DNA from 4 places in the Methylibium sp. genome. Region 3 is predicted to be linked to each of the others. Evidence: predicted binding sites of a transcription regulator. Region 3 holds the regulator's gene; each other region holds the start of a gene.
What was found. The regulator sigma-54, encoded in region 3, starts transcription at its own class of promoters, with help from an activator protein. The targets are predictions, from matches to a motif close to TGGCANGNAANCTGCTTT.
Positions count from the first base shown of each region.

Region 1 (7,462 bases), 1.2 Mb from region 3:
TGCGCGACCGCTGTCGTCGTGAAGCCGGCCGGCAGCGCAAGCGCGCACCAGCCCAGCAGGTTGACGAAGTTGGTGTAAGTGCCCAGCCCCGCGTTCACGCCCAGCGGGTCCGCGTCGATCTCGTCGAAGCGCGGATGCCCCGGCGCCGTCGGCACCATCAGCACGTCGACCTGCTGCCACAGCGCGGCGGCGTCGCGCTGCGCCTCGCGCAGCCGGTACTGCCCGCGGAAGGCGTCGGTGGCGCTGAAGGCCGTGGCCGACTCGACGATCTGGCGCACGCTCGGGTCCAGCGCCTGCGGGTCGCGCGCGAGCAGCGCCTGCACCACGGCATGGCGCTCGGCGACCCAGGGGCCGGCGTACAGCAGGTCGGCGACCCGGTGCAGCGGTGCGAAGTCGATCGGTACCGCGCTGTGGCCGAGCCGGCGCAGCTCGCCGAGGGCCTGCCCGAAGGCCGCGGCATAGCCGGCGTCGCCGCTGAACACCGGATCGCGCGGCACGCCGACGCGCAGCGGGCCGGGCCAGCCGGCCGGTCCGGGCGCGAAGGCGCTGTAGGCGTCGGCCGCGTCCGGCCCTTCGATCAGCGCGAGCGCGGTGGCCGCGGCCGGCACGGTGTGCGCGAACACCGACACGCAGTCCAGCGAGCGGCAGGCCGGCAGCACGCCGGCGGTGGACACGCGGCCCGGCGTCGGCTTGAGCCCGACGATGTTGTTGAAGCCGGCCGGCACGCGGCCCGAGCCGGCGGTGTCGGTGCCCAGCGCGAGCGGCACGTCGCCGCGCGCGACGACCACCGCCGAGCCGGAGCTGGAGCCGCCGCTCACGCGGTCGGCGGCGAACACGCTCGCCGGCCGGCCATAGGGCGAGCGGGTGCCGACCAGGCCGGTGGCGAACTGGTCGAGGTTGGTCTTGCCCAGCCACACGGCGCCGGCCGCGACCAGGCGCTCGACCGCGTGTGCCGAGCGTTCGGCGACGCGGGAGAACGCGGGGCAGGCGGCGGTGGTCGGCAGCCCGGCGATGTCGATGTTGTCCTTCACGGCGAACGGTATGCCGTACAGCGGCAGGGCCCGCGCCCGGGCGGCGGCGTCCGCGCAGCCGGCGGCGCGTGCCGCCAGCGCGTCGAGCTGGACGTAGAGCTGTGCTTCGCTGGCGCGCAGTATCCACGCCGGGTCGTCGCCGGCCGCCGCCAGCTGCCGCAAGCGCTCGCGCAGCAGGGCGTCGGGTGTGGCGCCGTCGCGGTAGGCCTGTTGCCACTCCTCCAGCGTGAACGGGTTCGGTGCGTGCATGGTGCGTGCATGGTGCACTGTCTTGTGTACCAGATGGGATGCAGCAGGAACCGTGCCGGATGGGTGGACGTGGCAGACCGCGCATCCGGCACTGCATTCGAACGCATCGGATTGAGCTTGGGTCAGGGCGCCGGCCGGCCGCCTGCGAGGACCGCGCGGTGCTGACGAGGCCGCCGGGCGAGCGGCTCCGTTCATGTCCCCCGGCGGCGGCCCGAGGGCCGCCCCCTCCTCCTTTACTTCACTGCGCCGCTCACCCGACGCCCTCGCCAGCACTAACGTGCCAACGTTTGACAGTCGGTGTTCCACACCAGGCACCGATGACCGCAACGAACCGAAGGTCGGCGGCCGATCCGATACGGATGAACGCGACCTGGTATCAGTGGTCCGACCAGAAGCCGCGGTGCGGGGCGAGCAGCTCGGTTTCGAGCTCGGGGCAGGGCCCGAACACGCGCACCGGCTTCTGGCCGCGCGCGAACACCTCGCGGCAGGGCAGCGCCAGCGTCGGGTTCTCGGCGTGGCTGCCGGTCAGCGCCAGCAGTGCTTCTTCGCTGGCGCCATAGACGATGCGGCCGATGTTGGCCCAGTAGGCGGTGCCGGCGCACATCGCGCAGGGCTCGAAGGTGGTGACGAGCGTGCAGTCCCACAGGAAGCCCGGCGCGTAGTGGCTCGCCGCGTTGCGCGCCAGCGTGGCCTCGGCGTGCTGCACCGTGTCGATGTTGCCCTGCTCGGCCAGCACGGTCTCGTGGTCGGGCGCGAGCAGCAGCGCGCCGAAGGGGTGGCGACCGAGCGCCAGGGCGTGCCGCGCGACCGCGTTCGCACGGCGCAGTGCGGCGACGATCTGCGCCGCGCTCGGGTCGTCGCAGGGGTGGAAGTCCATCGGCCCGCTCGCGAACGTCGCCGCCCGTGCGGGGGTCAGGACAGCAGATCGAACAGCGTGCGCGCCACGACCTGGGTCGCGCGCCGCAGGTCGTCGAGCACGATGTGCTCGTCGGCGCGCTTGGCGTTGCTCTCCAGCACGGTGCGCGGCCCGGCGCCGTAGATCACCGCCGGGATGCCGCGCTCGCAGTACAGCCGCACGTCGGTGTAGAGCGGCGTGCCGGTGGTGCGGATCGGTTCGCCGAACACCGCCGAGGCCTGCTTCTCCAGCGCGGCGACCAGCGGCGCGTTGCCGGGCAGCGGCGTGAGCGCACGGCACATCAGCATGCGGCGGATGTCGACGGTGATGCCGTCGGTCTGCGCGGCCGCGTCGGCGATCACGCGGCGGATGTCGGCCTCCACCTGTTCGGGGTTCTCCTCGGGGATCATGCGGCGGTCGAGCTTGAACACCACCTTGCCGGGCACGACGTTGGTGTTGGTGCCGCCCTCGATCAGGCCGACGTTCAGGTAGGGGTGGGTGATGCCCGGTACTTGCGACGAGATGCCCTTGTAGAGGGTGTTCTGCGCGTACAGCGCGTTCAGGATCTTCACCGCACCCTGCAGCGCGTCGACGCCGGTGTGGGGGATGGCGGCGTGCGCCATCCTGCCGTGCACCGTGACCTCCATCTGCAGGCAGCCGTTGTGCGCGGTGACGATCTGGTAGCTGAAGCCGGCGGCCATCATCAGGTCGGGCTTCGTCAGGCCCTGGGCCAGCAACCAGCCAGGGCCGAGCTCGCCGCCGAACTCCTCGTCGTAGGTGAAGTGCAGCTCGACGCCGCCTTTCAGCGGTGCGCCCAGCGACTCGAGCGCGCGCACCGCGAAGCTGTAGGTCGTGAAGTCGCACTTGCTGACCGCGGCGGCGCGGCCGTAGAGCTTGCCGTCGGCGATCTCGCCGCCGTAGGGATCATGGGTCCAGCCTTCGCCGGGCGGCACCACATCGCCGTGCGCGTTCAGCGCGATGGTCGGGCCGCCGGGCCCATAGCGCCGCCGCACGATCAGGTTGGTGAGCGACTGCAGCCCGTAGGCGCGCACCTCGTCGGCCGGCACCGGATGCTGCTCGGCCTCGAAGCCGAAGGCCGCCAGCAGCTCGGCGGTGCGTTCGGCATGCGGCGCGTTGTTGCCGGGCGGGGAGTCGGTGGGAACCTTCACCAGTTCCTGAAGCAGCTTCACCTGCTCGTCGAAGTGGGCGTCGATCCAGGCGTCGAGTCGGTCGTAGGGGGTGCTCATGTCGAGTGGCTCGGTGGACCCCCTCTCCCGTGTGCGGGAGAGGGCAGGGGTGAGGGTGGGGACGAGGCAAGCGCGAGTTGTTCCAGCAGGTGGGCGAAGGCCTCGACCGCGAGCTGCATGTCGTCGACGGTGCTCGATTCGAGCGGGTTGTGGCTGATGCCGGCGTTCTCGCCGCGCACGAACAGCATGGCCTGCGGCATCACCTCGTGCAGCTTCATCGCGTCGTGGCCGGCGCCGCTGGGCAGGTGGTGCACCGGGAGGCCGGTGGCGGCGACGGCGGCTTCCCAACGGCGCTGCCAGGCCGCGTCGCTGGGAGCGGCCGCGGCGCGCACGGTTTCCTCGAGGCGGTAGGCGAGGCCGCGGCGCTCGCAGATTGCGGCCAGCCGGTCCCGCACGTCGGCCGCCATCGCATCGCGCACCTCGTTGGTGGTCGCGCGGATGTCGAGGCTGAAGCGGCAGCGGCCCGGCACGACATTGATCGAACCGTTGGGCACCTCCAGCATGCCGACGGTGCCGACCAGGTGCGGCGCGGCGGCGGCACGCTGCTCGACGTAGAGCGCCAGCTCGGCGACGGCGGTCGCGGCGTCGCGCCGGCGGTCCATCGGCGTGGTGCCGGCGTGGCTGGCGACGCCGGTGACTTCGCCGAGATAGCGCACGCTGCCGTTGATCGAGGTCACCACGCCCAGCGGCAGGTCCAGCTCGCTCAGCACCGGGCCCTGCTCGATGTGCACCTCGACGAAGCCGAGGTAGCGCGCCGCGTCGCGCGCCTCGGCCGCGATGGCCTCCAGCGTCGCCGGCAGGCCGGCGGCCTGCATCGCGGCGCGCATCGTCACGCCGTCGGCGTCCTGCTGGTCGAGCCAGGTGGGGTCGAAGTGGCCGATCACCGCGCCGGAGCCGAGGAAGGTGGCCTTGTAGCGCTGGCCTTCCTCTTCGGCGAAGCCGATCACCTCCAGGCCGAAGGGCAGGCGCCGGCCGGCGCGGTGCAGCTCGCGCACGCAGGCCATCGGCACCAGGATGCCGAGCCGGCCGTCGTACTTGCCGCCGTTGCGCACGGTGTCGTAGTGGCTGCCGGTGAGCAGGCGGCGAGGCGTCCCCCTCACCCCGGCCCTCTCCCCCGGGGCGGGGGAGAGGGGGTCAGGCTCCGAACCTGTCGATGCAGGCACGCGGTTGACTCCCTCTCCCTCCGGGAGAGGGCCGGGGTGAGGGCTGCCCGTCGCTGCTGCTCCGTGGTACACGGCCACCACGTTGCCCACCGCATCGATGCGCACCTCGTCGAAGCCGCAGTCTTCGCGCATCCAGGCCTGCAGCTGTGCCGCGCAGGCGCGGTGCGCGTCGGTCAGGTAGGTGACGGTGAGTTCGCCGCGTTCGCCGTAGCCCGGGTCGGTGTGCACCGCCAGTTGCTCGGCCCAGTCCCACACCTGCTCTCCCAGTACCGGCGTGACGCCGAACTTGTCGTTCAGGCGGATCTCGGCGATGCGGTCGATCTGCCGCAGGCACTCGGCCAGCTCGACCTCCGGATGGCCCTGCAGCCGGCGCTCGAGCGTGGCGATGATCTGGCGGCGGTGCAGGCCGAGTCCGCGCGCACCGCGCACCGCCATCACGAAGGGCCAGCCGAAGCGCGCGGTGTAGGTGGCGTTGAGCTGCTGCACCTGCGCGAACTCCTCGGGCGTGCAGTGGTTCAGGCCGGCCGCGGCCTGCTCGTGGGTCGATTCGGCCGTCAGCGCGCCGGCGACGGCGGCTTTGCCAGCCAGCTCCGGGTGGGCGCGCACCAGCGCGAACTGCGCGTCGCGGCCGCTGGCCCGCACGACGCCGACCAGCGCGTACTTGAGTTGCGCGAGGCTCGCGAACGGGCGCTGCTGCAAGGCCGCCGCGGCGATCCAGGGCGAGTGCTCGTAGAGGCCGTCGAGCGAGGCCAGCGCCGGGCCGGGCGCCGCGGCATTGAGCCAGTCCAGCGTCAGCGGCTGCGGAAACAGGCCGTCCATGCCGGTCGTCATCGTCATGCCGCCTGCCAGGGGTGTGCGGCTTTCCAGTGCCGCGCGATGTCGATGCGCCGGCACACCCAGACGCGGTCGTGCGCCTCGATGTGGTCGAGGAAGCGCTGCAGCGAGGCGATGCGGCCGGGCTTGCCGAGCAGGCGGCAGTGCATGCCGATCGACATCATCTTCGGCGCGTCCTCGCCCTCGGCGTAGAGCGCGTCGAAGCTGTCGCGCAGGTAGGTGAAGAAGTGCTCGCCGGTGTTGAAGCCCTGCGCCTGCACGAAGCGCATGTCGTTGGTGTCGAGCGAGTAGGGCAGCACCAGGTGCGGCTGCGTCGTGCCGTCGGTCTTCGTGACCGGCATCCAGAACGGCAGGTCGTCGCCGTAGTAGTCGCTGTCGTACTCGTAGCCGCCCTGGTCGACGACGAGCCGGCGGGTGTTGGGGCTGTCGCGCCCGGTGTACCAGCCCAGCGGCCACTCGCCGCCGGTCAGCTCGCGCAGCAGCTGGGTGCCGATGCCGATGTGGCGCCGCTCGGTGGCCTCGGGCAGGTTCTGGTAGTGGATCCAGCGCAGGCCGTGGTTGGCGATCTCGTAGCCGCTCTCCACGAAGGCGGCCAGCAGCTCCGGATAGCGCTCCAGCGCCATACCGACGCCGAACACCGTGAGCGGCAGGCGGCGCTTCTCGAACTCGCGCAGGATGCGCCACACGCCGACGCGCGAGCCGTACTCGTACATCGACTCCATCGTCATGTGGCGGTTCTCGTAGGCCTGGGCAGTGATCAGCTCGGACAGGAAGGTTTCCGAGGTCGGGTCGCCGTGCAGCGGGCTGTTCTCGCCGCCTTCCTCGTAGTTCAGCACGAACTGCACCGCGATCCTCGCACCGCCGGGCCAGCGCGCGTGCGGGACGTCGCGGCCGTAGCCGCGCAGATCGCGGGGGTAGGGAAGGGTCGGATCCATGGCGGCGGGCCTTGCAAGAAACGAGCGCAGTCCGCTCACCCCGCCGGCCGCAGCGCGGCGTCGAGGTCGTGGACGCGCGGATTGAGGCGCAGGTTGCGCTCGACGTTCTGGAGGTGGGACTCGAGCAGCTTCACGGCGGCGCGGGCGTCGCGCCGTTCCAGCGCGTCGACGAGGGCCACGTGCTCGGCCTGCGAGTGCTCGGCCGAGTGCGAGGACTGGTACATCAGCGAGATCAGCGACGAGCGCGACAGCAGGTCGGTCAGCAGCTGAGCCAGCACCTCGTTGCCGACCATGCGCGCGAGGATCATGTGGAAGTCGGCCAGCAGCCGGGTGCGACCGGGGACGTCGGTGCGCAGCACGGCCTCGCGCTCGGCGCGCAGGTGGGCGCGCAGTTCGGCGATCTGCACGTCGCTGATCACCGCGCACAGCTTGCGCACCATCGCGGCCTCCAGCATCTGACGCACCTCGAACACCTGGCGCGCCTCCTGCACGCCGGGCCGAGCGACGAAGGCGCCGCGTGCCGGCTCCAGCGTGACCAGGCGGTCGCGGCTGAGCTGGTTCAGCGCCTGGCGCACGAGGGTGCGCGAGACCTTGAAGATGTCGGCGATCTTCTGCTCGGCGAGCTTGGTGCCCGGCATCAGCCGGCGCTCGACGATGGCCGCGGTGATGGCATCGACGATGCGCTGCGTGGCGCTCGGGTCGGCCTGTGGCGCGGTGGCCGCGGCAGGGCGGCGCCGCGCCGGTGCGGGCTTCAGGACGTGGAGCTTGGCGGTGGCGGCACGAGGCATCGTTTCGGTGCGGGTTCGTGGCAGCGAGCGGTGGGCGCCCGGTGGCATGGAGCTTGCGATGTATTCCAAAGTGTATACACTTTCAATGGCCCGGCAAGCCGGCCAGCCTGCCCTCTTTGTCCAGTGCGAATCACCGGAGCGCCGCGCCGCCCATGGGACGACTTACCACCCACGTGCTCGACACGATGAACGGCTGTCCGGCCGCCGGCATGGCGGTGTCGCTGTGGCGGCTCGCGCCGGGTGCTGCCGAGCGCATCGCCGAGCTGAAACTCAACGACGACGGCCGGGCCGACTCGCCGCTGCTGGAAGGCGAGGCTTTG
Region 1 covers NZ_OZ257250.1:2,492,280-2,499,741, reverse strand. Annotated here, with positions in the region: gene atzF (allophanate hydrolase) at 1-1,280, opposite strand, end outside; gene ACQY9S_RS11590 (nucleoside deaminase) at 1,657-2,157, opposite strand; gene ACQY9S_RS11585 (M20 family metallopeptidase) at 2,193-3,422, opposite strand; gene uraD (2-oxo-4-hydroxy-4-carboxy-5-ureidoimidazoline decarboxylase) at 3,419-5,422, opposite strand; gene puuE (allantoinase PuuE) at 5,419-6,354, opposite strand; gene ACQY9S_RS11570 (GntR family transcriptional regulator) at 6,390-7,142, opposite strand; gene uraH (hydroxyisourate hydrolase) at 7,295-7,462, shown strand, end outside.
Region 1: the regulator sigma-54 is predicted to act here: its motif matches at 1,321-1,338, upstream of atzF (allophanate hydrolase).

Region 2 (7,462 bases), 670 kb from region 3:
CTCGGCATCGGGCACGAGCGGCTCCCGCAAGCGCAAGCCCTCGAGCCCTCCTTCGAACAAGAGGCCGCATGACCAAGAAGCACATCGACGCGTGCATTCGAGAGAGCCTCGATGCCTACTTCAAGGACCTGCGCGGCGCCGAGCCGCGCAACATCTACGACATGGTCCTGCAGGTCGTCGAGAAGCCGATGCTCGACGTGGTGATGCAGCACGCCGAGGGCAACCAGTCGCGCGCCGCCGAGTGGCTGGGCATCAACCGCAACACGTTGCGGCGCAAACTGCTCGAACACAAGCTCATCAAACCCTGACCGTCGGGCGGTCCGCCGCCGCACGGCCTCTCGCCGCCCCTTGAATCCCACGACCCCCATGGCCACCGCCCTCCTCTCCGTTTCCGACAAGACCGGCATCGTCGAGTTCGCCCGCTCGCTGCACGCACTCGGCGTGAAGCTGCTCTCGACCGGCGGCACCGCCAAGCTGCTGGCCGACAGCGGCCTGCCGGTCACGGAGGTGGCCGACCACACCGGCTTCCCCGAGATGCTCGACGGCCGCGTGAAGACCCTGCACCCGGCCATCCACGGCGGCCTGCTGGCGCGCCGCGAGCTGCCGGCGCACATGGCCGCGCTGGCCGCGCACGGCATCGAGACCATCGACCTGCTGGTGGTCAACCTCTACCCCTTCGAGGCCACCGTCGCGAAACCGGGCTGCACGCTGGAGGACGCGATCGAGAACATCGACATCGGCGGCCCGGCCATGGTGCGTTCGGCCGCGAAGAACTGGAAGGACGTCGCGGTGCTGACCGACGCGACGCAGTACGCCGGCGTGCTGGCCGAGCTGCAGCGGGACGGTCGCGTGAGCGAGGCGATGCGCTTCACGCTGGCGGTCGCCGCGTTCAACCGCATCAGCAACTACGACGCGGCGATCAGCGACCACCTGTCGGCGCTGCGGCCCGACGGCTCGCGCGCCGAGTTCCCGGCCCAGAGCAACGGCCGCTTCGTCAAGCTGCAGGACCTGCGCTACGGCGAGAACCCGCACCAGAGCGCCGCCTTCTACCGCGACCTGCACCCGGCGCCGGGTTCGCTGGTGAGCGCGCAGCAGTTGCAGGGCAAGGAACTCTCGTACAACAACATTGCCGATGCCGATGCCGCCTGGGAGTGCGTGAAGGTCTTCGATGCAGCCACCGACGGGCCGGCCTGTGTCATCGTCAAGCACGCCAACCCCTGCGGCGTGGCGCTCGGCGCGAACGCCGCCGAAGCCTACGGCAAGGCCTTCCGGACCGACCCCACGTCGGCCTTCGGCGGCATCATCGCCTTCAACATGCCGGTCGACGGCGCCGCAGCGACGGCCATCTCGAAGCAGTTCGTCGAGGTGTTGATCGCCCCCGGCTACACCGACGAGGCCCGCGCGGTGTTCGCGGCCAAGGCCAACCTCCGGGTGCTGGAGATCTCGCTGGACGGGGTGCAGCGCGACGCCGCGGACGCGTGGTCGCGCGGCCTGAATTCGCACGACATCAAGCGTGTCGGCTCGGGCCTGCTGATCCAGAGCGCGGACAACCACGTGCTCGGCCTGCAGGACCTGAAGATCGTCACCACGCTGGCGCCGACCGACGCGCAGCTGGCCGACCTGCTGTTCGCGTGGAAGGTGGCCAAGTTCGTCAAGAGCAACGCGATCGTGTTCTGCGGCGACGGCATGACGCTGGGCGTCGGCGCCGGCCAGATGAGCCGGCTCGACAGCGCGCGCATCGCCAGCATCAAGGCCGCCCATGCCGACCTGAGCCTGGCCGGCTCGGCGGTCGCGAGCGACGCCTTCTTCCCCTTCCGCGACGGCCTCGACGTGCTGGCCGATGCCGGCGCACGCTGCGTGATCCAGCCTGGCGGCAGCCTGCGCGACGACGAGGTGATCGCCGCGGCCAATGAACGCGGCATCGCGATGGTGCTGACGGGCGTGCGGCACTTCCGACACTAGGACCTGCCGGCGCCCCGGCCGCGGCGAGCTCCGGCCACCGCTCCGAATAGCATAGGCCCATGTCGATCGCTGCCGATTCGATGGGGCTGCTGCTCTCCTTTGTCGCCCGTCTCATCACCGGCGCGCAGGGGCACTGGTACGGCTGTCCGCCAAAGGCCGAGCAGCGCATCTACTTCGCCAACCATCAGAGCCACCTCGACTGGCTGCTGGTCTGGGCGGCGCTGCCGCGCGACCTGCGCGCCCGCACGCGGCCGATCGCCGCGAAGGACTACTGGACCGCCAGCCCCTTGCGTCACTGGATCACGCGCGAGGTGTTCAACGCGGTCTACGTGGCGCGCACCCGCACGAAGGGTGGCCCCGATGGCACCGACGACCAGGACCCGTTGGAGCCGCTGGTCGAGGCGCTGCACGGCGGCGACTCGCTGGTGATCTTCCCGGAGGGCACGCGCGGCAACCTGGGCGACCCACAGGCCTTCAAGAGCGGGCTGTACCACCTGGCCGAGCAGTTCCCCGCGGTGCAGCTGATCCCGGCGTGGATCGACAACGTGCAGCGCGTGATGCCCAAGGGTGAGGTGGTGCCGGTCCCCATCCTGTGCTCGGTGACCTTCGGCGCCCCGCTGTCGCCGCTGCAGCCCGGCGAGGACAAGCGCGACTTCCTCGACCGCGCGCGCGATGCCGTGATCGACCTGAAGGCCGTGGCGGCATGAGTGGATTGAGACAGCTCACGGTCTCGCAGCAGGTCGGCCTGCTGTTCCTGCTGCTGTTCGGTGCGCTGCTGCTCGTCAGCGCCGTGGCCCTGTTGCGCTCGCTGCGCGAGCGCGGCGATGACGAGCGCAGGGACCGGCACGAGCGCTTCAAGCGCGAACTGCGCGCGGTGTGGGTCGGCGCCTCGGTGTTCTGGCTGGCCTGGGTGTCGGGGCCGGTGGGCGCAACGCTGCTGTTCGGCGTCCTGAGCTTCCTGGCGCTGCGCGAGTACATCACGCTGATGCACACGCGGCGCAGCGACCACCGCAGCCTCATCCTGGCCTTCTTCATCGTGCTGCCGCTGCAGTACCTGCTGGTCGCGAACCGCAACTTCGACCTGTTCTCGGTCTTCATTCCCGTCTACATCTTCCTGGCGATCCCGGTGGTCAGCGCGCTCGCGGGCGACCCGGAGCGCTTCCTCGAACGCAACGCGAAGATCCAGTGGGGCATCATGGTCTGCGTCTATGGCATGAGCCACACGCCGGCGCTGTTGCTGCTGCAGTTCCCGAACGCCCAGGACCGCGGCGCCTTCCTGGTGTTCTTCCTGGTGGTGGTCGTCGCGGCGGCGCGCATCGCGCAGGAGTTCGCGAGCCGCCGCCTGCGTCGCCATCCGGTGGCGCGCCACATCAGCCGCAGCTTCAGCTACCGCGCCTGGCTGATCGGCGCGCTCGTCGCGGCCTTCGTCGGCGGCCTGCTGTACTGGATCACGCCCTTCAAGCCGGGCCAGGCGATGGCCATGGCGCTGATCGCCAGCGCCTGCGGCACGATGGGCGAGTTCGTGATGAAGGCGCTCAAGCGCGATGCCGGCGTGCGCTACTGGGGCAACCGGGCGTCGGTCACCGGTGCGGTGGGCCTGCTCGACCGCGTCGCGCCGCTGTGCTTCGCGGCGCCGGTGTTCTTCCATTCGGTACGGTGGTACTTCAACCTGAGCTTCTGATGGCGACACGAATTCTCGGCATCGACCCGGGCTTGCGCACGATGGGCTTTGGCTCCGGCCGCCGCTTCGCGCCTTCACATCCGCCCGCGGATGTGAGCCTGCACCGAAACCCTTGCGCCGTCGACCCCCTGCGGAGGCGCGCCCCATGAGGATCCTTGGCATCGACCCGGGCTTGCGCACGACGGGTTTTGGCGTGGTCGAGTGCGAGGGGGCGAGGCTGCACTACATCGCCAGCGGCACGATCCGGACCGACGCACTGCCGAACGGTGACTTGCCGGGACGCCTGAAGATCATCTTCGAGGGCGTGCGCGAGGTGGTGGCGCGCTACCGGCCCCGGTGCGCGGCGGTCGAGATCGTGTTCGTCAACGTCAACCCGCAATCGACGTTGCTGCTCGGCCAGGCACGCGGCGCAGCGCTGGCCGCGCTGGTGTCGGCCGAACTCGACGTGGCGGAGTACACCGCGCTGCAGATGAAGAAGGCGGTCGTCGGCCATGGCCATGCGCGCAAGGAGCAGGTGCAGGCCATGGTCGCGCGCCTGCTGGCGCTGCCCGGCGAACCCGGCAAGGATGCGGCCGATGCGCTGGGAATCGCGGTATGCCATGCGCATGCCGGCGCGTCACAGGCGGCGCTCGCCGCAGTGAGCCCGTTGGCGCGGCGTGCGCATGCGCAATACCGCAAAGGTCGCAGCTACTGAGACGGGAGGTGACCAAAAAGGCCGCAGACACGGGGCGCCGCCAAAGAACGATGCGCGGGTCACCGCGGGCGCCCGCGCGCAGACCGCCTCTAGCCGCGCCAGACCACGCTGTGCCGCTGGAAGAGTTCGCGCAAGGCCGGGCCGTTGTTGAGATCGATCAGGCGCCGCTGCATCACCTGCGCCAGGTCGGTCGCGCCGCGCTTCACCGCGCAGCCGACCACCCAGCCATTGCGTGGCGCGCGCACGATGGGCGGCAGCGGCACGATCTTGTAGCGTGGCTTGCCGGCCAGCGTCGACTCCAGTTCCGAGGCGAGCCCGGCCGCTGCCACCACGTCACCGGCCAGCAGCCTCTGCGCCGCCGCCACGCCGTCGGCATTCTGGGTATTGAGCGTGTCTCTCAGCGCCCCTGATTCAGCGCTGGCGAGCAAGTAGCCGGCCAGGGAGACGCTGGCCACCGCGATCTTCTGGCCGCGCAGGCCTTCGATGGCGTCGGGCGCCGGACCGCGCTCGCTGTCCCAGGCCAGCATGACCGTCTCGCGGTAGTAGGCGCCGAACACCTCGACCTGCGGGTTGGCCTCGATCAGCGGCCGGTCCATCGGCACGTGCAGCATCACGTCGGCCGGACCCCAGCCGAGGTAGTGGCCGCGCCAGACGGCGTTGCGCAGGTCGTCGCCGACGCTCTCGCCCGCGGGGATCGGCAGCAGGCTGAGCGGCACACCGACGGCCTCGGCCAGCGCCGTGGCCAGGTCGACGTCGATGCCGCGGCCGTCCAGGTTGAACGGCGGCATGTCCTGGTAGACCGCGACCACCAACCGACCGCTGCGCCGCACGCGCTCGAGTGCGCTTTCTTCGGCGCGAAGCGGCGGCGACAGCGCCGTGAGCGCCGCGGCGGCGCTCAGCAGCCTGCGGCGCGAGATCACAGCGGCTTCTCGCGGCGGGTTTCGAGGTAGCTCTTGATGGCCCATACGGCTTCCTGCTGCATCACGCCTTCGAAGGGCGGCATGTAGACGGCGCCGTTGCGGGTGCGGCCGTGGCGAACGGTGGTCACGAAATACTCGTCCATCTCGTTCACGCAGGCGGTCTTCTTCTTGTCGTCCTTCAGCGTGGCGCACTCGCCGTCGAGCTTGCGCAGATCGGGAGCGATCCCGCCGGAAATTGCTTCCAGGCCGTGACAACGGGCGCAGTTCTGGTTGTAGGCCGACGTGCCGATCCTGATGGCCTCGTCGTTCTTGCGATACGGGTTCTCGACCCGCCAAGCATCGCCGAGCGGAGGCAGGGTCTTGGTATCGACGGCTTGCGGCGTGACGTCCCCGTGGGCGAAAGCGCCCATGGCGCTGGCAATCAGGCTCAGCGCGACCACATGGCGCTGGCACTGGGTACGAAAGTTCATTGAAAGATGCTCCAAATCTGAGGGACAGTCCGAGGGTGCAAGTGATGTGCCACCGCCACAGATCTGTCTCGAAGCCCTCCTGCTGGCGGGTTCACACCGTCGGCTTGCTCCACGCTGGAGCATACTGACGCTCCCAACCGCTGTGTCGCGGGGCATGGCAGATGCGGCGGGACAGGAGACGTTTCTGGCAGCAGCGCCATGGCATTTGACGCCGCTGCACGCAATGAGACAGACAGCATGGCGGCTGCCGGCCGCACGCGAGGGCGCACAGCCCCGAGGAGACACGATGACCGCACCTATCGCCACGCGCGCAGTCCAGCGTGACGGCCGCCGGCCCGCCGGCTTCGGCCATACCGCCACCAGTGTCTGGCTGCCGCCGGATCCGGGACATATCGACACGATCGCGCAGTCCCACGAGCGTTGCGCATCGCTGCGGCTCAGCCCGATCCGCCCGCCGGACCACACCCCGCTGATGCGCTCCGACCTCACCGTGGTGCGGGAGCGCAACCGCTGCCTGTCGCTCCACGCGGTCCCGGTCATGGAGATGCTGCTGGAGCAGATCCTGGCCACCCAGAGCATGGTCCTGCTGACCGACGTGCAGGGCACGGTGCTGCACTCGATCGGCCATGACGACTTTCTGACCCGTGCCTCGAAAGTGGCGCTGGCCCCGGGGGTGAACTGGAGCGAATCGAACAAGGGCACGAATGCCATCGGGACTGCGCTGGTCACCGAGACGCCGACCCTCGTGCACGCCGACGAGCATTTCATCCATGCCAACCAGTTCCTGACCTGTTCGTCCTCACCGATCTTCGATCCGCGCGGCAACCTGGTCGGCGTGCTGGATGTCAGCGGCGACCACCATTCCTTCCACGTCCACACGATGGGCCTGGTGAAGATGTCGGCGCGCATGATCCAGAACCACTGGTTGATCGAGGACAGCCACCAGACGCTGCGCCTGCACTTCCACGTGCGTCGCGACTACCTCGGTACGCTGATGGAGGGCATCGTTTCCGTCGGCCCGGACGGCAAGTTGCTGGCCGCCAATCGCGCGGCGCTCGACACGCTGCGCCTGTCGGGTGCAGCGCTGCGCATGAACACGGTCACGGGCCTGTTCGGCGTGTCGCTCGGCGCGCTGGTCGACCATTTCGGCTCGGCGCTGGCAACCCCGCTGGAGCTGAGCCTGCCCGATGGCCGCCAGGTCCATGCCCACGCCCGGTTCAACGGCACGGGCTGGCACCAGCTGGGTCATTTCAGCGGTGACGAAGCCGCCGCCTATGAGGCGGGGCGCGAATCGGTCCGGGAGACGGCCCGCGACGCTGCCCTGGAGCCGGCGCGCGAATTGGCGCACGCCAACACCCCACCACCGTCGCCGAGCCTGCGTCAGCTGCAAACGGGTGACGCCCGCATGGACGACGTGGTCGCCCGCGTCAAGCGCGTGCTCGATCGCGACATCCCGGTGCTGATCCAGGGCGAGACGGGAACCGGCAAGGAAGTCCTCGCCCGCGCGATCCATCAGGCCTCGCGTCGCGCCAGCGGCCCGTTCGTCGCCGTCAATTGCGCTTCGATCCCCGAAACGCTGATCGAGTCCGAGCTGTTCGGCTACGAGGAAGGCGCCTTCACCGGCGCACGTCGCAAGGGCGCGATCGGCAAGGTGCTGCAGGCGCACGGCGGCACGTTGTTCCTCGACGAGATCGGCGACATGCCGCTGAGTCTGCAGGCGCGCTTGCTGCGCGTG
Region 2 covers NZ_OZ257250.1:3,027,784-3,035,245, forward strand. Annotated here, with positions in the region: gene dusB (tRNA dihydrouridine synthase DusB) at 1-72, shown strand, start outside; gene ACQY9S_RS14195 (Fis family transcriptional regulator) at 69-308, shown strand; gene purH (bifunctional phosphoribosylaminoimidazolecarboxamide formyltransferase/IMP cyclohydrolase) at 367-1,962, shown strand; gene ACQY9S_RS14205 (lysophospholipid acyltransferase family protein) at 2,022-2,669, shown strand; gene ACQY9S_RS14210 (phosphatidate cytidylyltransferase) at 2,666-3,643, shown strand; gene ruvC (crossover junction endodeoxyribonuclease RuvC) at 3,789-4,337, shown strand; gene ACQY9S_RS14220 (substrate-binding periplasmic protein) at 4,427-5,257, opposite strand; gene pedF (cytochrome c-550 PedF) at 5,254-5,667, opposite strand; gene ACQY9S_RS14230 (sigma-54-dependent Fis family transcriptional regulator) at 6,014-7,462, shown strand, end outside.
Region 2: the regulator sigma-54 is predicted to act here: its motif matches at 5,762-5,779, upstream of pedF (cytochrome c-550 PedF).

Region 3 (7,462 bases):
GGCGCTCGAGATCGCCGGTCCCGGCTTCATCAACCTGCGGCTCAAGGACAGCACCAAGCAGCAGATCGTCGCCGAGGTGCTGGCGGCCGGCACCGAATTCGGCCGCCAGCCGGCCACCACCGAGCGCGCGCTGGTCGAGTTCGTCTCGGCCAACCCGACCGGCCCGCTGCACGTCGGCCACGGCCGCCAGGCGGCGCTCGGCGACGCGATCTGCAAGCTGTTCGAGACCCAGGGCTGGCAGGTCACGCGCGAGTTCTATTACAACGACGCCGGCGTGCAGATCGGCACGCTCGCCGCATCGACCCAGGCGCGCCTCCAGGGCCTGAAGCCGGGCGACGCGGGCTGGCCCGAGAGCGCCTACAACGGCGACTACATCGCCGACATCGCCGCCGACTTCGTGGCGAAGAAGACCGTCAAGGCCGACGACCGCGAGTTCACCGCCTCCGGCGACCCGGCCGACCTGGACGGCATCCGCCAGTTCGCCGTGGCCTACCTGCGCCACGAGCAGGACCTCGACCTGCAGGCCTTCGGCGTCCGGTTCGACCACTACTTCCTGGAATCCAGCCTGTACGCGACCGGGCGGGTCGAAGCCACGGTGGGCAAGCTGGTCGCGGCCGGCAAGACCTTCGAGGACGGCGGTGCGCTGTGGCTGCGCACCACCGACTATGGCGACGACAAGGATCGCGTCATGAAGAAGTCCGACGGCAGCTACACCTACTTCGTGCCCGACGTGGCCTACCACGTCAACAAGTGGGAGCGCGGCTACCACAAGGTGATCAACATCCAGGGCAGCGACCACCACGGCACGATCGCGCGGGTGCGCGCCGGGCTGCAGGCCGCGAACGTGGGCATCCCGGCCGGCTACCCCGACTACGTGCTGCACAAGATGGTCACCGTGATGCGCGGCGGCGAGGAGGTCAAGATCTCCAAGCGCGCCGGCAGCTACGTGACGCTGCGCGACCTGATCGACTGGACCGGCAAGGACGCGGTGCGCTTCTTCCTGATCAGCCGCAAGGCCGACACCGAGTTCGTGTTCGACGTCGACCTGGCGCTGAAGAAGAACGACGAGAACCCGGTCTACTACGTGCAGTACGCGCACGCGCGCATCTGCTCGGTCATCGTGCAGTGGCGCGAGCAGCAGGCCGGCGACCCGGCCACGCTGCCCCAGGCCGACCTGGCGCGGCTGGTCGCGCCGACCGAGGCCGCGCTGATGCTCAAGCTGGCCGCCTACCCGGTGATGCTGAGCGGCGCCGCCGACAGCCTGGCGCCGCACGACGTGGCCTTCTACCTGCGCGACCTGGCCGGCGCCTTCCACAGCTACTACGCGGCCGAGCGCTTTCTCACCGACGACGCGGCGCTCAGCCGCGCCCGGCTGGCCTTGCTTGCCGCCACCGCGCAGGTGCTGCGCAACGGCCTGGCGGTGCTCGGCGTCAGCGCCCCCGACAGGATGTGACCGGAGCTGCCATGCCCTTCTTCCCCTTCCCACGCCGCTCGTCGCAGCGCGGCGGCTTCATCGTCGGCCTGATCGTCGGCCTGCTGGTCGGCCTGGCGCTCGCGCTCGGCGTCGCGCTGTACGTCACCAAGGTGCCGATCCCGTTCATCAACAAGGTCCCGCAGCGCACTGTCGAGCAGGACGCCGCCGAGGCCGAACGCAACCGCAACTGGGATCCCAACACGCCGCTGTACGGCAAGAAGCCGGCGGCGGGCGCGGCCTCCAGCGCCGGTGCGCCCGCGGCCTCGGGGCCGACCGCCGCCCTCCCCAAGCCGGCGCCCGACGCACGCGACCCGGCCGCCATCCTCGGCGGCGGTGGCCCGGCCAAGCCCGGCCCCGACCTGTCCACCACCGGCAGCTCCGAAGCGTTTGTCTATTTCGTGCAGGTCGGCGCCTATGCCCGTACCGAGGAAGCCGAGGCGCAACGTGCCAAGCTGGCGATCCAGGGTTTCGAGTCCAAGATCACCGAGCGCGAGCAATCGGGGCGCACGATGTACCGTGTGCGAGTCGGTCCGTTCACTCAGCGTACCGACGCCGAAAAGGTGAAGGAGACGCTGGACGGCGCGGGCGCGGTGTCGGCGCTGGTGCGGGTGCAAAAATGAACTTCGCGGCCGAGGGATGACTCCACCGCTGCGTCTGTCCGATCGCTGAAAGGATGCTCATGAACCGTCGTGACTTCACGACCTTGTCGGTGGCTGCCACCTTCGCGGGTCTGTTGCCCGCCACCACGCACGCGCAGGGCGGCCCGGCCGAGGGCAGGGACTACGTGAAGCTGTCGCAACGCCAGCCGACGCAGGACCCGAAGAAGATCGAGGTGGTCGAGTTCTTCTGGTATGGCTGCCCGCACTGCCATGTCTTCGAGCCGATGCTCGAGGCCTGGGTCAAGAAGCTGCCGCCGGACCTCAATTTCAGGCGCCTGCCGGTGGCCTTTCGCGAAGTGCCGTTCGTGTTGCACCAAAAGCTGTACTTCGCGATCGAGGTCCTGGGGCTGGTCGACTCGCTGCACCGCAAGGTCTTCAACGCGATGCACGTCGAGCGCCTGCCGTTGAACACCATCGAGTCGATCGGCGATTTCGTCGCCAGGAACGGCGTGGACAAGGCCAAGTTCCTCGACGTGATGAACTCGTTCTCGGTCCAGACCAAGGCACGCCAAGCTGCGGCGCTGTCGGCCGGCTACAAGATCGACGGCACGCCGGCACTCGGCATCAACGGGTCCTACTACACCTCGGGCTCGCTCGCCGGCAGCAATGACCGCGCGCTGGCTGTCACGGATTACCTGATTGCGCAGATCCGCAAGGGCGGCTGACCCTCGATTGGCATCGACGCCACAGTAGCGGCCGAGGCCGCTGCGGCCCGTGGCAAGCAGCTGAACACGCCCTAGAATCGGCAGCAAGATTCATGCCGATTCCATTCATGCCTGCTCCGACCCCCTATCCTGCGTTGCGGCGCACCAGCGTGACGCATTGCGGGCGACTCAGTGCCCTGGCCTTGCTGGGCGCCGCGCTTGTGGCCCCGGCGTGGGCCGAGAAGACCGATCGCAACCAGCCGCTGGCGTTCGCCGCCGACTCGGCCCGGGTCGACGAAATCAAGCAGGTCAACATTCTTTCCGGCAACGTGGAGATCACCAAGGGCACGATCGTGATCCGGGCAGACCGGGTCGAGGTGCGACAGAGCCCCGAGGGCTACCAATCGGCCGTGGCGACTGGCTGGCCCAACAAGCGCGCCTACTTCCGCCAGCGGCGTGACAACAGCGACGAATCCATCGAAGGCGAGGCCGAGCGGCTCGAATACGACGGCCGCGGCGACACCGTGCGGCTCGTGAACCAGGCGGTGCTGCGGCGTTTTCGCGGCAGCATCCTGGCCGACGAGGTGGCCGGCAATACCATCTCCTACGACAACGTGACCGAGGTGTTCCAGGTGCTCGGCGGCCCGGAGTCGGCGGCCGCCCCGGGCCGGGTGCGGGGCGTACTGACGCCGCGCGAGAACCCCGCATCAGCTCCCGCGTCGGGCAAGGGGCGGCCATGAACCTGGAGACCTCGAGCCGGCTCGAGGCCCGCGGCCTGCAGAAGAGCTACGGCGCGCGCAAGGTCGTGAAGGACGTGCATGTCGCGGTCGCTGCCGGCGAGGTGGTGGGACTGCTCGGACCCAACGGCGCCGGCAAGACCACCAGCTTCTACATGATCGTCGGCCTGGTGCGCGCCGATGCCGGCGAAATCCGCATCGACGGCGCACCGATCGAGCGGCTGCCGATCCACCAGCGCTCTCGCCTCGGGTTGTCCTACCTGCCGCAGGAAGCCTCGATCTTCCGCAAGCTCACCGTCGAGGAGAACATCCGTGCGGTGCTGGAGCTGCAGTTCGACGAGCGCGGCAAGGCCTTCACCAAGGCCCGCATCGACGAGTTGCTCGACGGCCTGCTGCACGACCTGTCGATCGACAAGCTGCGCGACAGCCCGGCACCGGCGCTGTCGGGCGGTGAGCGCCGGCGCGTCGAGATCGCCCGCGCGCTGGCGACGCAACCGCGCTTCATCCTGCTCGACGAGCCGTTCGCCGGTGTCGACCCGATCGCGGTGATCGAGATCCAGCGAATCATCGGCTTCCTCAAGAGCCGCGGCATCGGCGTGCTGATCACCGACCACAACGTGCGCGAGACCCTGGGCATCTGCCACCGCGCCTACATCATCAGTGAAGGACGCGTGCTGGCCGAAGGCACCCCCGAGCAGATCGTCGAGAACCCCGACGTGCGCAAGGTCTACCTCGGCGAACACTTCAGGATGTGATGAAGCCTTCCCTGCAGGTCCGTTTTTCGCAGCATCTGGCGCTGACGCCGCAGCTGCAGCAGTCGATCCGGCTGCTGCAGCTCTCCACGCTCGAACTCCATCAGGAAGTCGAGCAGATGCTAGAGCAGAACCCCTTCCTCGAAGTCGAGGAGGACGCACCGACGCCGTTCGACGCGCCGGTGGAGCGCGCCACGGTCACCGAGCGGCAGGCCGACGAGGCCTGGGAAGGCTCGGGGTCCGAGGTCGCCGCCGACCCCGAGCCGGTCGCGGTGGACGCGGCCGAGTTCGGCGCCACCGAGCGCGAGGACTGGGAGAACGGCACCGAGCGCGAGGACTTCGACGGCATCCGCGAGACGCCCGGCAAGGCCAGCAACAACGACAGCGACGACTTCGACCCGATGGAGCGCAGCAGCGCCGGGGTGAGCCTGCAGGACCACCTGCGCGAGCAGCTGCGCGGCATGCGCCTGAGCGACGACGACCGCGGCGCGGTGATGGTGCTGATCGAATCGCTCGACGAGGACGGCTACCTCGCCGATCCGCTGGAAGAGATCGCGCAGCGCCTGGCCGGCGACGAGGACGACGTCGCGGCCGAGGAGCTGCTCGACCGCCTGCGCTGCGCCCTGAAGTGGCTGCACAACCTGGAGCCGCTGGGCGTCGGCGCGCGCGACCTGTCGGAGTGCCTGACGCTGCAGCTGCGGGCCGGACCGCGCTGCGAGGCGCAGATGATCGCGATCCTGATCTGCAAGTACCACCTCGAGCTGCTGGCCCGGCGCGACGGCAAGAAGCTGATGGCCGCCACCGGTGCCGACGAGGAGCTGCTGAAGGCCGCGCAGGCCCTGATCGTGCACTGCGAGCCCAAGCCCGGCCGCCCGTTCACCAAGGCCGAGGCCAACATCATCGTGCCCGACGTGATCGTGCAGAAGGCCGGCCGCGGCTGGCGCGTCGTGCTCAATCCCGACGTGATGCCCAAGCTGCGCATCAACGACCTCTACGCGCAGGCGATCAAGCAGCAGCGCGGCGCGCGCACCGAATCGGGCGCCGGCCTGAGTTCGCGGCTGCAGGAAGCGCGCTGGTTCATGAAGAACATCCTGCAGCGCTTCGACACCATCCAGCGCGTCTCGCAGGCCATCGTCGAGCGGCAGAAGTCCTTCTTCAGCCATGGCGCGATCGCGATGAAGCCGCTGGTGCTGCGCGAGATCGCCGACGAGCTGGGCCTGCACGAGTCGACCATCTCGCGCGTGACCACGGCCAAGTACATGTCCACGCCCTACGGCACCTTCGAGTTGAAGTACTTCTTCGGCTCCTCGCTCAACACCGAGGCCGGCGGCAACGCGTCGAGCACCGCGGTGCGCGCGCTGATCAAGCAGCTGGTCAGCGCCGAGGACGCCAAGAAACCGCTGTCGGACAGCCAGCTCAGCAGCATGCTCGAAGAACAGGGCATCCAGGTGGCACGCCGCACGGTGGCGAAGTACCGTGAAGCGCTGAAGATCGCGCCGGCGAACCTGCGGCGCACGATGATGTGAGGCGCCGGGCGATCACTGCCCGGGCGGTCCGCACGCGATCGGGGCAAACCGGGCACGCCGGCACTCGCTGACCAGCGGCCCGTCGCCCGTCGAAATGACGGCCCACGGGAGCCTGCGCGAACGGGCGCACCAGTACAAGAAACGGACACGCATGAACGCCGCTTTACCGCACGACGGACCCTCGTCTTCGCTGTTTCTCCCCTGCGCTGCCGGCGTCGAGGCCTTGCTGGCCGACGAGGTGGCCCGGCTGCTGCCGGATGCGCCGGCGCAGCTGCAGCGTGGCGGCGTGCTGGTGCAGGGCGGCCCGCGCGAAGCGATGGCGCTGAACCTCGGCAGCCGGCTCGCGCAGCGCGTGCTGTGGCAGGTGGCGCAAGCACCCTACCGCAGCGAGGACGACCTGTATGCGCTGGCACGCAGCCCGCACTGGCCGGACTGGATCACCCCGACGCAGACCCTGAAGGTGGACGTGACCGCCCAGCGCGCACCGCTGAAGAGCCTGAACTTCGCCGCGCTGCGCATCAAGGACGGCGTCTGCGACGCGATGCGCGACGCCCTCGGCGCGCGCCCCAGTGTCGACACGCGCCGCCCCGACCTGCCCCTGCAGCTGCACCTGGCACCCGAGCAGGCGACGCTCTATGTCGACACCTCGGGCGAGGCCCTCTTCAAGCGCGGTTGGCGCGAAGACCAGGGCGAGGCGCCGCTGAAGGAGACGCTGGCCGCCGCACTGCTGGCTGCCGCCGACTGGCAGGGCCGCGAATCGGACGGGCCGCTGCTCGACCCGGTGTGCGGCTCCGGCACGATCGCGATCGAGGCGGCGCAGATCGCCTGCGGCATCGCACCCGGCTCGCTGCGCCGCTTCGCCTTCGAGCGCCTCGGCCCGTTCCGCGACGCCGGCCCGCAGCGCGCGTGGCGCGAACTCCGCGAGGCGGCCCGGGCCCGGGTGCACGCGAGCGCGGTGCCGATCTTCGCGGGCGACGTGGCGTTTCGCATGACCGACTTCGCGGCCCGCAACGCCGAGCGCGCGGGCGTCAGCGCCGCGATCGAGCTCAAGACGGTCGACGCGCTGCAGCGCACCGCACCCGCAGCGCGCGGCACCTTGATGCTGAACCCGCCGTACGGCGAGCGCATCGACCCGAAGGGGTCGCGCGGCGAGGCGGGGCGGCGCGCTCCGCCGCCCCCGCCGGCGCGCGAAGGCTTCGAGGGCGGCGCCTCGGCAAGCGAGTTCTTCTCCCGTCTCGCCGCGCACTGGAAGCGCGCCTATCCGGGCTGGACCGCGTGGGTGCTCAGCCCCGACATGAAGCTGCCGCAGGCGATGCGCCTGAAGGAGAGCCGGCGCGTGCCGATGTGGAATGGCCCGATCGAATGCCGCCTGTTCCGCTTCGATCTGGTCGCCGGCTCGATGCGCGAACCCGCTTGAGCGCGCCGGGCCGTCGCCCGGCACCCGTTCGCTAGCGGCTCAGCGCCGCACGTCCAGATCGATGGGGGCGGACGTGGCCATCACCTGCTGGTCGACGTTCTGGACCAGTTCGACCCGCAGCTTGTAGCTCCCCGGCGGCGGCGCGAGCCAGACCTCGGTCAGGCCCTTGACGAGGTCGATGCGCTCGGCCGGCGCGCCGGCCCGCTCGGCGATCAGGCGGAAGTGACCGACGCCCTGGTCCTGGATGTCCACA
Region 3 covers NZ_OZ257250.1:3,698,572-3,706,033, reverse strand. Annotated here, with positions in the region: gene argS (arginine--tRNA ligase) at 1-1,453, shown strand, start outside; gene ACQY9S_RS17390 (SPOR domain-containing protein) at 1,465-2,094, shown strand; gene ACQY9S_RS17385 (thiol:disulfide interchange protein DsbA/DsbL) at 2,154-2,798, shown strand; gene lptA (lipopolysaccharide transport periplasmic protein LptA) at 2,906-3,517, shown strand; gene lptB (LPS export ABC transporter ATP-binding protein) at 3,514-4,269, shown strand; gene ACQY9S_RS17370 (RNA polymerase factor sigma-54) at 4,269-5,792, shown strand; gene ACQY9S_RS17365 (THUMP domain-containing class I SAM-dependent RNA methyltransferase) at 5,944-7,209, shown strand; gene ACQY9S_RS17360 (DUF4399 domain-containing protein) at 7,249-7,462, opposite strand, start outside.

Region 4 (7,462 bases), 560 kb from region 3:
GGTGGGCCTGGACAATGAACAGGTCAAGCGCGGCGTGTGGCACAGCGGCGAGGGCGTGATCGGCCGCGTCTACCGCTCCGGCGTGCCGGTGACGGTGCCCGATGTCACCCAGTCGGCCGAGTTCATCGACCGCACCGGCGCCTTCAGTGCCCAGGAGGGCCGCATGATGTCCTTCATGGTCGTGCCGATCAAGACCGAGCGCATCAAGCTGGGCGTGCTGGCGGCGCAGCGCACCGTCGAGGGCAATGCACGGCTGTCGGACGACCAGCGCATCCTCACGATGGCCGCCTCGCTGATGGCGCAGGCCCTGGTGCTGTCGCGTGCCGTGACCGAAGAGCACCAGCGGCTGCAGCTGGAGACCACGCGCCTGCAGAAGGCGCTGGCGCCCGAGCCGCGCGGCCGCTACGCGCTCGACAACGTGGTGGGCGTCTCGCGCGCCATGCAGGAGGTCTTCGGCGAGGTGCACCAGGCTGCGCCCTCGCGTGCCACGGTGCTCCTGCGCGGCGAGTCGGGCACCGGCAAGGAAGCGATCGCGCGCGCCATCCACTACCTGTCGCCGCGCAAGGACGCACCGTTCATCAAGGTCAACTGCGCGGCACTGACCGAGTCGCTGCTGGAGAGCGAGCTCTTCGGCCATGAGCGCGGCGCCTTCACCGGCGCGGTCGGCGACCGCAAGGGCCGCTTCGAGCAGGCCCACACCGGCACCCTGTTCCTCGACGAGGTGGGCGACGTGTCGCCGTCGTTCCAGGCCAAGCTGCTGCGCGTGCTGCAGGAGCGCGAGTTCGAGCGCGTGGGCGGCAACCGCACGATCAAGGTCGACGTGCGCCTGATCTGCGCCACCAACCGCGACCTGGAGAAGATGGTCAAGCGCGGCGAGTACCGGGCCGACCTCTACTACCGCATCAACGTGGTCTCGATCGCGCTGCCGCCGCTGCGCGAGCGGCGCGAGGACATCCCGCCGCTGGTGGCGCACTTCGTCGACCGCTACAACAAGGAGAACCGCCGCAAGCTCAAGATCGCCGCCGACGCGATGGAGGTGCTCACGCATTGCTACTGGCCGGGCAATGTGCGCGAGTTGGAGAACTGTATCGAGCGCACCGCCACCATGGTGCAAGGCGACGTGATCCGCGGCGTCGCGTTTCCGTGTCGCCACAACCGCTGCCTGACGCAGACGCTGCACCACCTCGAGAGTGATGACGCGGTGTCGCCGGTCCGCATGCCGACGTCGCTGCGCATCCCGGTGCGGCCGACGGGCAGGGAACTGCCGCGCCCGGTGGAAGACGAACCGCCGCGCCCGGCGGGCGCCGATGCCGGCGAGGACTGGGGCGATGACGAGCCGGGAGCGGATGACGAAGTGCTGCGCATCGGCCCGACCGAGCACCTGAACGGCGCGCCGCGCCAGTTCGGCAACGAGCCGCCCGAGGGCGAGCGCGAGCGGCTGATCTGGGCCATGGAACAGTGCGCCTGGGTCCAGGCCAAGGCCGCGCGCTTGCTGAGGGTCACGCCACGCCAGCTCGGCTACGCGCTGCGCAAGTACAGCATCGAGGTGCACAAGTTCTGATGCCAACTCGCGTTAGAACCTGTCGAATCACCCGGTGTCTTTCAACTCGTCGCAGCTGTTCGTGGGCGTGGGTTGTCGCTGAAGTTCAAAGCGTCTACTGGCCAGCCGCCTGCCGGCACCGAGCGGTGCTGGCGAGGCCACCGGGCGAGCGGCTCCGCTCATGTCCCCCGGGGTCGGCCTGAAGGCCGCCCCCTCCTCCTTTACTTCGCTACGCCGCTCACCCGACGCCCTCGCCAGCACTCACTATCGCCGCCTGCCACGGCAGTCAAACCCCGGCGCCCACGCTGACGTGCCGGTCTTTGACGTCGACCATGACGAGGCGCACACTGGTCGCCCCCTGGAGTTCGACAGCTGCCGAGGCCCGCAGGCGACAGCCGCTCGATCGCAATTTCACCGGAGACCGCCATGCTGGAATCGCTGCGTCCCGACCCCACATTCCACCCGTCGCCGCGCCTGGCGATGGAGGCCGAACCGGAGCGCATCGCCTACACCGCGCTGCTGTCGCCCGATGCCTCGCGCCCCGACGCGCTGGCCGTGGTCGATGTCAATCCGGCTTCCAGCACTTACGGCAGCCTGCTGCATCGGCTCGACATGCCCCATCGGGGTGACGAGTTCCACCACTTTGGCTGGAATGCGTGCAGTTCCGCGCTGTCGCCGATGTCCGGCCACGCATTCCTGAAGCGGCGCTACCTGGTCATTCCGGGCATCCGCTCGTCACGCCTGTACATCGTCGACACGCAACCCGACCCGGCGCGGCCGACGATCGCGCGCGTGATCGAACCCGAAGAGGTCATGCGCAAGACCGGCTATTCGCGTCCGCACACCGTGCACTGCGGCCCCGAGGGCATCTACATCAGCACGCTCGGCGGCGGTGGCGTCGATGGCACCGACGGACCGGCCGGCGTGTTCCTGATGGACTGCGAGAGCTTCGAGATCCTCGGCAAGTGGGAGATCGATCGCGGCCCGCAGAAGCTGCACTACGACTTCTGGTGGAACCTGCCGCGCGACTACATGGTCTCCAGCGAATGGGGCCTGCCGCCGCAGTTCGAGAACGGCATCGTCGCCGACGACCTGCTCGGCAATCGCTACGGGCATCAACTGCATTTCTGGGATCTGCGCGCGCGGCGCCACACGCAGACCATCGACCTCGGCGCAAACCACCAGATGGCGCTCGAGATCCGCCCGGCGCACGATCCGACGCGCGAATACGGCTTTCTGGGCGTCGTGGTCGACACGACCAACCTCGAAGGCTCGATCTGGACCTGGTACCGCGAAGGCGGGAAATTCCACGCCGCGAAGACCGCGGTGATTCCGCCCGAGCCGGCCGATGCATCGCTGCTGCCGCCCTTGCTCAAGGGCTTCGGCGCGGTGCCGCCGCTGATCAGCGACATCGACCTGTCGCTGGACGACCGCTTTCTCTACGTGGCGTGCTGGGGCACCGGCGAGTTGCGGCAGTACGAGGTGTCCGATCCGATGAAGCCGCGGCTGGCCGGCAGCGTGCACATCGGCGGCATCGCCCGGCGCGGCAGGCATCCGAACGGCAGCAGCTTCGGCGGCGGGCCGCAGATGACCGAAATCAGCCGCGACGGCAAGCGCGTGTACTTCACGAACTCGCTCTACAGCAGTTGGGACAGGCAGTTCTATCCGGACGGCGTGCCGGGCCGGCAGGTGATGTGCAATGTCGGCAAGGACGGCGGCATCACGCTCGACGATCGGTTCGTCGTCGACTTCGGGCCGAACTACGGCGCGCACCAGATCCGCCTGCAGGGCGGCGACTGCTCGACCGATTCGTTCTGCTATCCGTCGGCGTGACGCCGCCGCCGCAGTGACCACCGGCGCCACCGCGACGCTGTGGGCGGGCGTCGTGCTGATCGGCGCCTATCACGGCTTGAATCCGGCGATGGGCTGGCCGCTGGCGGTGGCCAATGGCCTGGCCGAGAAGCGCGCCGCCGCGCTGCTCGGCACCTTCGTGCCGCTCGGCGCCGGCCACCTGCTGGCGATGATGCTCGTGCTCGTGCCCTTCGCGCTGCTGTCGTGGCTGGTCACGTGGAGCCGCGAGATACGCGTCGGCGCAGGGATCCTGGTCGTGCTGTTCGGCGTGTCGCGGCTGTTCCTGCGCCGCCATCCGCGCTGGCTCGTTCGCGTGCGGCCGACGCAGCTCGTGCTGTGGTCGCTGCTGATGGCCACGGCGCACGGTGCCGCGCTGATGCTGCTGCCCGTTCTCATGGGCTTGTGCGAGGCGCCGGCGACTGCGGCAAGCCTCTCGCCAGGCGCCTTCGATCACGAAGCCGTGATGGCGCTGATGCGCCGGGGCGTGGGCACGGCGGTCGCGGTCTCGCTGCTGCACTCGGCCGCCATGATCGTCGCCGGGTTTGCCGCCGCGTGGATCGTCTACCGATACCTCGGCCTGCGCGCCCTGCGGTCGGCCTGGTTCAACCTGGACAAGCTGTGGGCGCTCTGCCTGATCGCATCGGGCGCCGCCGCGGTTGCCATGGCGCTGTCGCAGTCCATGCCCGGCAGCTGATCGCGCGGGCCGGGTCCCGAGCCCTCCGCTCGCGTGAGCTGGCCCTAGCCAAGCACCACCGGGATCGTCAGCACCGCCCGGCGCCCGATCTGGGCGTTGACCTTCTGGCGCACCGCCTCGACCTTGAACGGGCGCGTGATCGTCGAGCGCGCGCCCAGCGCGAGCGCCTGCGCGACCCCGGCGTCGCCGGCCGGGCCGCAGGCGATCACGGGCACGCCCGGCAGCGCGGCGAGCAGCGCGCTCACCCCCGGCGCACCCTCGGCCTCGATCACGCTGGCGCCGAGCAGGATCACGTCCAGCGCCATGCCCTGCGCGCGCGCGATGGCCTGCGCGCTGGAGGTCACCACGTTCACTTCGAGTTCGTCGGCGAGCATGAACTGCAGCGCCATCGCGCTGATGTCGTCGCTGTCGATGATGAACGCGCGCTTGGTTTCCACGGCGCGCTGGGTGTCGACACCAATCTGCATTGGAGGCTCCTTGAAGGCTGAGGGCTGATGGGGCTGCCGGAGCAAGCGCCGTGCCCCCGTGCGCGCCACCGGGGGCCGTTGTCCGTGTGACCTCGGCACATGTTGTGTTTGTCGGCATCCGAACACCCGACGAACAATGCAAGTGCCTGATTTACAAGGGATTCGCCTTGGCACGCGTCTCGCAATGGGAGCCCATCCACCACCCACACAGCACGAGGTCTGCCGATGTCGCCCAACACTGCTTACGTAGACGCTTCCCAACTTGGCAAATCGCGTCAGGCGGTCAGTCAGATTCTCGAGACCGCGGCCTCGGGCGGCTGCGGCACGACGGGCGGCGAGGGCAAGGCCAGCTGTGGCACCTCGGGCGGGCCGGACGACATGCCCGAAGAGATCTGGAACAAGGTCAAGAACCACCCCTGCTATTCGGAAGAAGCCCACCACCACTATGCGCGCATGCACGTGGCGGTGGCCCCGGCCTGCAACATCCAGTGCAACTACTGCAATCGCAAGTACGACTGCAGCAATGAATCGCGCCCCGGCGTCGTGAGCCAGAAGCTCACGCCCGAGCAGGCCGTCAAGAAGGTGGTCGCGGTCGCCAGCGAGATCCCGCAGATGACGGTGCTGGGCATCGCCGGCCCGGGCGATGCGCTGGCCAACCCGAAGAAGACCTTCGACACCTTCCGCATGCTGCAGGAGCAGGCGCCCGACATCAAGCTGTGCCTGTCGACCAACGGCCTGGCGCTGCCCGAGCTGGCCGACGAGATCTGCAAGTACAACATCGACCACGTCACCATCACCATCAACATGGTCGACCCGGCGGTGGGCGAGAAGATCTATCCGTGGATATTCTGGAACCACAAGCGCGTGACCGGCATCGAGGCCGCGACGATCCTGCACGAGCAGCAGATGAAGGGTCTGGAGATGCTCACCGAGCGCGGTGTGCTGACCAAGATCAACTCGGTGCTGATCCCCGGCATCAACGACGAGCACCTGATCGAGGTCAACCGCGAGGTCAAGAAGCGCGGCGCCTTCCTGCACAACATCATGCCGCTGATCAGCGAGCCCGAGCACGGCACCGTGTTCGGCCTGACCGGCCAGCGCGGCCCGTCGGCGCAGGAGCTCAAGGCGGTGCAGGACGCCTGCATGGGCGGCGCCAACCTGATGCGCCACTGCCGCCAGTGCCGCGCCGACGCGGTGGGCCTGCTCGGCGAGGACCGCAGCGAGGAGTTCACGCTCGACAAGATCGACGAGATGGAAGTCGTCTACGACCTCGACAAGCGCAAGACCTACCAGGACAAGGTCGAGGCCGAGCGCCAGGCCCAGCATGCGGCCAAGGTCGCGGCACTGGCCGCGGCGAGCGTCGACGACGGCGTCGACCCCGACATGAAGGTGTTGATCGCGGTGGCCACCGAAGGCCACGGCAAGGTCAACCAGCACTTCGGCCATGCCACCGAGTTCCAGATCTTCGAGGTGAGCAAGGCCCAGGCCTTGTTCGTCGGCCACCGCCGCGTCGACCTGTACTGCCAGGGCGGCTACGGCGAAGAGGAAACGCTGCCGTCGGTCGTCAGCGCGATCAACGACTGCCACGCAGTGCTGGTGTCCAAGATCGGCGCCTGCCCGCGTGACGAGCTCAAGGCGGCCGGCATCGAGCCGGTGGACGAATACGCGCACGAGTTCATCGAGAAGGCGGCGCTGTCGTGGTTCGGTGGCTACCGCGAGCGCATCGCCAAGGGCCTCGTCACGCACCAGGTGCGCGGCGATGCGCAGATCCGCCAGGGCGCCTATTCCGGCACGGCCGAACAGGCGGCCTGAAACCCTTCAACCCGTCCTCCAGTTCACGCTCCAAGGAGTTCCCCATGGCCCTCAAGATCATTGCCTCGATGTGCACCGGCTGCTCGGCCTGCGAGCCCGAATGCCCCAATGTCGCGATCCGCGAAAAGGGCGGCACCTTCATCATCGACCCGGCCAAGTGCACCGAATGCGAAGGCCAGTTCGATTCGCCGCAGTGCGTCGCCGTGTGCCCGGTCGACAACTGCATCAAGGCCGCGTGACCTCCACCGTCCGAAAGAAAGCAAGCGAGACAACCATGATCCAACCGAACGTGACCGTCACCCCCGCCGCTGAAAAGTTCATCCGTCGCATGGTGCGTTTCTCGGACCATCCGAGCGGCGGCTTTCGCCTCACGGTGTCGCCGGGCGGCTGCTCGGGCTACAACAGCGAGTTCACGGTGCAGGCCGCGCCGACGGCCGGCGACAGCGAGTTGCTGGTGGGGGACGTGAAGGTCTACCTGCCGGCCGAGAGCCGCCTGATGCTCGACGGCGTCACGGTGGACTTCGCCGACACGCCCACCAAGAGCGGGCTGACCTTCATCAACCCGAACGCTGCCGCCTGTGGCTGCTCGAGCTCCGGGGAGTCGGCCGCGCCGCCGGCACAGGCCACCGTGTCGGTCAGCTCGATCACGCGCAAGCCCGCGGCCACCGCCGGCCGCTGACGAGACGCGAGCACGTCACCGTGGATGCAGGCACCGACTTCGACGACGCGGTTCTCGGCCACGGGCTCCCACCCGAGGTCGAGCAGGCGCTGCGCGAAGCCGGCGCAGCGCGCGCCGACCCGTCCCTCGCGATGGCGGCGTTGATGCGCGCCGGTGCCCTCGCGCCCGAGCATCCGGCGGTGCTGATCGCCTTCTACCGGCACTACTTCTACAGCCACCGTCTGCGGCTGGCCCGCGCGGTGGCGCGCAAGACCCTGGTGGTCGCTGCGCGGTCGCTGGGCCTGCCGCTGGTCTGGCGCGAGGTGCCGGGGCAGCCGTTGGCCGGCGCCAGGGACGACGTGGCCACGCGCTTCTACCTGTGGGTGCTCAAGGGCTATGCCTACCTGAGCCTGCGGCTCGACGATCCCGTCGAGGCCCGC
Region 4 covers NZ_OZ257250.1:4,257,702-4,265,163, forward strand. Annotated here, with positions in the region: gene nifA (nif-specific transcriptional activator NifA) at 1-1,561, shown strand, start outside; gene ACQY9S_RS20100 (selenium-binding protein SBP56-related protein) at 1,967-3,373, shown strand; gene ACQY9S_RS20105 (hypothetical protein) at 3,387-4,085, shown strand; gene ACQY9S_RS20110 (response regulator) at 4,130-4,552, opposite strand; gene nifB (nitrogenase cofactor biosynthesis protein NifB) at 4,778-6,364, shown strand; gene ACQY9S_RS20120 (4Fe-4S binding protein) at 6,409-6,603, shown strand; gene ACQY9S_RS20125 (HesB/IscA family protein) at 6,639-7,043, shown strand; gene ACQY9S_RS20130 (hypothetical protein) at 7,064-7,462, shown strand, end outside.
Region 4: the regulator sigma-54 is predicted to act here: its motif matches at 4,721-4,738, upstream of nifB (nitrogenase cofactor biosynthesis protein NifB).